DNA from 2 places in the Bacillus sp. JJ864 genome. Region 2 is predicted to be linked to the other one. Evidence: a T-box and tRNA genes for the amino acid it is inferred to sense, from the RefSeq annotation. Region 2 holds a T-box; the other holds one or more tRNA genes.

Region 1 (3,377 bases), on a different contig from region 2:
AGCGCGCTCATCAGGAACGGCTACACGAACAATTTGACAGCCTGCTTCTTCTAAACGCTTAATTTCAGCAACTGTTGCTTCCACATCATGTGTTTTCGTTGTTGTCATACTTTGTATAATTAATTCATTATTACCGCCAATTGTTAAATTTCCAACTTTAACAGGGCGTGTTTTTGTACGATGAGTTATTTCATTCACGAATAGATCGCTCTCCTTATAAAAGAAGTTTCTTATTTTGTAGACAAACGCATTTATATTATATGCAGTATTTGTCAAGTGAAGCTAAATGTCTATATAAATCCATTTTGATTTTTCAACATACAAGTCACTGCTATGCAGAAAAAACATGATCGCTACTTGCTTTCTCCCTTTGTTTTAACCATTGAAAGTGGCAGGAAAAGGCCCTAACCGCTTCTATGCATGGCCAGATGCTCTCGCCCAACTAAAAAAAGGAGCTTTTATGTTGTTTTTTTAGTTGTATTTATATAGTTTCACTTTTCCTATTGTATCAGCGCCTTACTGTAATTGACAAGGATTATGTGATGTTATTACGGATAGAGGGGGAATTTGTATTTTTTCCCGACTTGTAATTTTGCTGGAGAGTCGTTTTGATTTAAGTCCTTGAAGTCCGTAACAACTGTTTCAATAGAAGGGACTTTTTTCTTATTAATTTCTTCTGTAACAGAGAGAACGGTATCGCCTGTTTTTACTTCAATGACTTTATATTTTGCCAGTGATGTATTTTCTTTTTGTTTATTACTTGCAACTTTAGCTGAAGTTTCTTTTGTTTTGGAATATGTATGAAGCAACGGTAACGTGCCAATTGTCATATCATAGTACAAGACGTAACCGAGAACAAGTAGTAACAAGACACCGCCAAGCCTTTTCATATTTTTCCACTCCTTTGTAGAGAAATATATGCTTGTCCAAAAAAAAAATGCCTTAAAGGCATTTTTTATAGTGAATTTTTTTCTTTTGGTTTTGGCACTTCTTTTATTGTTAAATAAAGAACGATGAGGACAACACCAATGAATATAAATAATGAGAATGGGACATGCACTTTTAATAAGTCCATAATCATAAAGAATATAGTTGGGATTGTATAACTATAGGCAGTTAATGTCCAAACTTGTTTGTAAGATAATTTACGCTCTCCGCTCATTGCAGAGCCGATAAATGCCAATAGGGTAACACCAAGAAATGTAATAAATAGTTGGAATAAGTAAATAAATATCCCGATTAAGAATATCGCAACTGGAGAGATGTTATCAACGAATGAAACGATTTCTTGGATATCTTTCTTTTCAAACGTTGTATTTCCAAAATCAGTATATGGGAAGGATTGTGTTTGTTGCTGTGCTGTTGAAATCATTTTATCCTTTAAAATGAATATACCATCTCGATTTGGATAGGCTTTTGTGTCTGTTGCGTTTGGATCAAATACAAAAATAAAATCTGTTTCATCTTTTACAATTGGTTTGCTAATGTCTGCGTGCAGCTCGCCATTTTCAATTTTAAAATCAGGCACATCTTTTTCGATAGCGCGATCGATTAAATGAATGCCCTCTTGAACGAAATTTCCAAATAAAATCGTTTTTGGAACGGTAGCAAGCAGGCATAGTAACATTATGTAAAGAATCGTCTTTCCGATTTTTTGAAAACGAAAGATTGCCATCTCTTTTGGTGCGTATAAGCTTTTAAATAGTTGTGTAAATATGGACATGCATTCACTTCCTTCTTTAAATATATTGATTTACAATCTCATTGTAACGTATGTTTTTAAGGAATCACAAGATATATCATGTCGCATGTGAAAATACAATTGACACATTTCTTTTTACTATGGTAAATTTATCTTACATTTTTACATATAATCATCCATTCCATCGCAGTTGAACTGGCTATATAAATCTATTTTAATTTTTTTTACATATAAGTCGCTGCTATGCAGAATACAACATGATCGCTACTTGCTTACTCCTTTTGTTTTAAACATTGCATGTGGTAGGAAAAGGCCCTGACCGTTTCTATGCATGGCCAGATGCTCTCGTCCTCCCCTAAAAAGAAAGGGGTTTTGATGTCGTTTCTTTAACTTGTATGTAGAGAGAGCATATGGTTGATAACGGCGATGCCGTAGCGGCTATTCATATATCACGGACCCTTAGCTCAGCTGGTTAGAGCAGACGGCTCATAACCGTCCGGTCGTAGGTTCGAGTCCTACAGGGTCCATATCCATTTCGTATATTAATACATAGCGGATAAGCTTCCTTATAGAAGGAAGCTTTTTTTACGAAATGTATGAGCATTTCGTTTGAAAAGAAATGGGAAATTTGCTACCTTAATGTTAGCGAGGCAATACGCTAAATTTGTTTTCACCCTTATGTAATTAGGGTAAAATGAATTTGTATGCCAAGTCATTATCGGCAATACATACAATGGGAGGAATATAACAATGGCGAAACATGAATTACCAAATTTACCTTATGCGTATGATGCGTTAGAACCTCATTTTGACAAAGAAACAATGAATATCCATCATACAAAACATCACAACACATATGTAACAAACTTAAATGCTGCATTAGAAGGACATGCGGAATTAGCAGAAAAAAGCATCGAAGAGTTAGTTGCAAACTTAAACGAAGTGCCAGAAGCAATTCGCACAGCAGTACGCAATAACGGTGGTGGACATGCAAACCACTCTTTATTCTGGACAATCCTTTCTCCAAATGGCGGTGGACAACCAGTAGGTGAACTTGCAAGTGCAATTGAAGCGAAATTTGGTAGCTTTGATGCATTTAAAGAAGAGTTTGCAAAAGCAGGCGCAACTCGCTTCGGTTCTGGCTGGGCATGGCTAGTTGTAAACAATGGTGAATTAGAAGTAACAAGCACACCAAACCAAGATACTCCATTAATGGAAGGGAAAACTCCAGTTTTAGGATTAGACGTTTGGGAGCATGCATACTACTTACATTACCAAAACCGTCGTCCTGACTACATCAATGCTTTCTGGAGCGTTGTAGATTGGAATGCAGTTGAAAAACGTTACCAAGACGCAAAATAATAATAATTGTAAAAACTAGGAGATATTTCTCCTAGTTTTTTTCTATGCTTTTTTTGAGAGTTGATTGGCTCACCTCAATATTAATGAGAAAAATGCTTACTAATGAAAGTTTCATTTTCTACTTTTCTTCTTTACATAATTGTGACCTTCTTTGGAAGACTAGAACATGAAGTAAAGGAGAGTTTAATATGAAATGGAAACATTTAGTTGGCGATGTTGAGGTGAATCGTGATTTAGTTTTATTACTCATAATTGGCGGGTTATATACGTTGGCCATTTCGTTATCCAATACGTTTGTAAATATTTATTTATG
Region 2 (3,377 bases):
GATATTGTTGGTGCAATTTCTGAACTATTTGGTGAAGAGGAAGATACAAATATAAAAAGGTGGTAGTGCACTATGACAATGATTTTAACAATTTTGCTCTATCTATTCAGGTTTTATTCATATGCGCTTATTGTTTATATCCTTTTATCTTGGGTTCCAGGAGCAAGAGAGTCAACATTTGGTGATTTCCTTGCCCGTATTTGTGAGCCGTATTTAGAACCGTTCCGGAGATTTATCCCATCAATTGGTGTAATTGATATTTCTCCAATTGTGGCAATCCTTGTACTGAATTTAGCGAGTTCAGGATTAGTACGTGTATTTGAATTTTTCATGAGGTAAGACAATATAGATGAGCATTTATGAACATTTTAGGCCTGAAGAAACGGTTTTCGTTGATAAAGTATTAGAATGGAAGCATGCAGCGGAAGAATATCATCAAGTGAAACTTACTGATTTTCTTGACCCGCGTGAACAACAAATTGTTTCGATGATTGTTGGAAATCAAGGAGATGCAGCGTTTCAGTTATATGGAGCTGCTCCCAGTGCAGAAAGAAAACGGGCTTTAATTTATCCCGATTACCTTATGCCGAATACAGAAGAATTTCAAATAGAAATATTAGAAATTGACTATCCTTCTAAATTTTATTCACTGGAGCATCGTCAAATATTAGGAGCATTTATGTCACTTGGTTTAAAGCGAGAGAAATGCGGAGATATTTGGCTCCAAAACGATCGTGCCCAAATTGTAGTTGCAAAAGAAGTTGTATCGTATATAGGAATGAATTTACAATCAATTGGAAAAACAAAAGTATCTTTATCACCTGTGTCCACTGATCTTGCAATACATATAGAAGATCAGTGGAATGAAAAGTCAGGGACAGTATCATCCCTGCGATTAGATGTATTGCTAGCAGAAATGTTTCATATATCTCGTCAAAAGGTTCAACCATTCATTAAAAATGGTCTTGTGAAAGTGAATTGGAAAGTCGTTGAGCAATCTGCTTACGAATGCTTTCCAGGAGACGTATTTTCTGTGAGAGGTTATGGCAGAAGTAAATTACTCACTGTTGAGGGAAAAACAAAGCGCGATAAATGGATAATTTTGTATGGAATCTTAAAATGATTTCTTTTTTTAGAAGGAAAGTCTCCCATTTTGTCGAAGAAAAGATATAATTAAAAAAGGAAATTTTAGATAACCTACTTGGAGGTGGCGTTTGTGCCGTTAACACCGTTAGATATTCATAATAAAGAATTTAGTCGTGGTTTTCGTGGCTATGATGAGGATCAAGTAAATGAATTTCTTGATCAAGTCATCAAAGATTATGAATTAGTAATTCGTGAGAAGAAGGCGTTAGAAGAAAAAGTCGCACAACTAGAAGGGAAATTAGAACATTTCTCTAATATTGAAGATACATTGAATAAATCTATCGTTGTAGCGCAAGAAGCAGCAGAAGAAGTCAAACGTAATGCTCAAAAAGAAGCAAAATTAATTGTTCGTGAAGCAGAGAAAAATGCGGACCGTATTATTAATGAAGCGCTCGTAAAATCAAGAAAAGTGGCATTTGATATTGAAGAATTGAAAAAGCAAGCAAAAGTGTTCCGTACACGTTTCCGTATGCTATTAGAAGCACAGCTTGAAATGCTAAACAATGATGATTGGGACAAGTTAATTGAGTTAGAAGAAGAAGTAGATGAGCTTCTTAAGAAAGAAGAAACAGTGTAAACTTGACGTTTTTCGCGTTATTACATATAATTCTATACAACATAATTTTTTAGAAAAACGAAGATAGGGATAAGTACTTTTTTCATACCTTATATAGCGAACTGAGGACGGTGGAAGCTCAGGATAAGGAGAGAATGGGGAATATCACCCTGGAGTTCCTCGCTGAACAACAAAGTAAGCAGAGGCGTGTATTCGCGTTAAGAATATAAAGAGGATTACTATATGTAGTAGTCTACTAGGGTGGTACCGCGGGAGACCTTCTCGTCCCTTTTTGGGGATGAGAAGGTCTCTTTTTTATTCCATTTATCTAGAAAAAATGTCATTCTTTTATATATTCAAGGAGGAATTTGAGCATGGAGTATAAAGATACATTATTAATGCCAAAAACAGAATTTCCAATGCGTGGAAATTTACCGAAACGTGAGCCTGTCATGCAAGAAACATGGGCTGAAATGAACATTTATGAAAAAGTGCAAGAACGTACAAAAGGACGCCCGCTATTTGTGCTTCATGATGGACCGCCATATGCGAACGGCGACATTCATATGGGACATGCATTAAATAAAGTATTAAAAGACTTTATTGTTCGTTACAAATCAATGACAGGATACAGTGCACCATATGTACCAGGTTGGGATACACACGGATTACCAATTGAGCAAGCTTTAACAAATAAAGGTGTTAAGCGTAAAGAAATGACAGTTGCTGAATTCCGTAAACTTTGTGAAGAATATGCATACGAGCAAGTAAATCGTCAGCGCGAGCAATTTAAACGTTTAGGTGTACGCGGTGATTGGGATCATCCATACATTACATTAGAGCCAGCATATGAAGCACAGCAAATTAAAGTATTTGGTGAAATGGCGAAAAAAGGTTATATCTATAAAGGACAAAAACCTGTTTACTGGTCTCCAACGAGTGAATCTGCATTAGCTGAAGCGGAAATTGAATATAAAGATAAAAAATCTGCGTCTATTTATGTGGCATTCCCTGTAAAAGATGGAAAGAATGTTTTAGAAGGCGACGAAAAATTCATTATTTGGACAACGACACCTTGGACGTTGCCAGCTAACTTAGGTATTTCTGTTCATCCAGAACTTGAATACAGCATTGTGAAAGTGGCAGATGCGAAGTATATCATTGCTTCTGAGTTATTTGAAACAGTTGCGAAAACATTAGAGTGGGAAAATGCTGAAGTTGTGAAAACAGTAAAAGGTAGCGAACTGGAATATACAACGGCGAAACATCCATTCTATGACCGTGATTCTCTTGTTATGCTTGGTGAGCATGTTACAACAGATGCTGGTACAGGGTGTGTACATACAGCACCTGGACATGGGGAAGATGACTTCCTAGTTGGAAAGCAATACGGTTTAGAAGTTCTTTGTCCAGTTGATGATAAAGGTGTATTAACAAGCGAAGCTCCTGGATTTGAAGGATTATTCTACGATAAAGCAAATAAACCAATTACAGAAAAATTAGGAGAGGTTGGTGCGTTATTAAAATTAACATTTATTACGCATTCTTATCCGCATGACTGGAGAACGAAACAACCAATTATTTTCCGTGCAACTGCACAGTGGTTTGCATCTATTGAAGCATTCCGCAAAGAATTATTACAAGCTGTAGAGGAAACAAAATGGGTACCAGCTTG

Evidence for each region. The T-box of region 2 lies ahead of ileS (isoleucine--tRNA ligase). A T-box ahead of a tRNA ligase gene usually reads a tRNA of that ligase, here a tRNA-Ile.
Region 1: it encodes a tRNA-Ile, which carries the amino acid that the T-box ahead of ileS (isoleucine--tRNA ligase) is inferred to sense. The anticodon was not compared.

The regions. Positions count from the first base shown of each region.
Region 1 is NZ_JBALLY010000002.1:68,505-71,881, forward strand. Features, by position in the region: gene ispG (flavodoxin-dependent (E)-4-hydroxy-3-methylbut-2-enyl-diphosphate synthase) at 1-198, opposite strand, end outside; gene V7024_RS00870 (hypothetical protein) at 549-890, opposite strand; gene V7024_RS00875 (DUF1189 domain-containing protein) at 956-1,723, opposite strand; tRNA gene V7024_RS00880 (tRNA-Ile) at 2,156-2,229, shown strand; gene sodA (superoxide dismutase [Mn]) at 2,453-3,064, shown strand; gene V7024_RS00890 (MFS transporter) at 3,253-3,377, shown strand, end outside.
Region 2 is NZ_JBALLY010000052.1:99,966-103,342, reverse strand. Features, by position in the region: gene V7024_RS09885 (cell division protein SepF) at 1-66, shown strand, start outside; gene V7024_RS09880 (YggT family protein) at 73-339, shown strand; gene V7024_RS09875 (RNA-binding protein) at 350-1,123, shown strand; gene divIVA (septum site-determining protein DivIVA) at 1,217-1,723, shown strand; T-box leader at 1,775-1,995, shown strand; gene ileS (isoleucine--tRNA ligase) at 2,077-3,377, shown strand, end outside.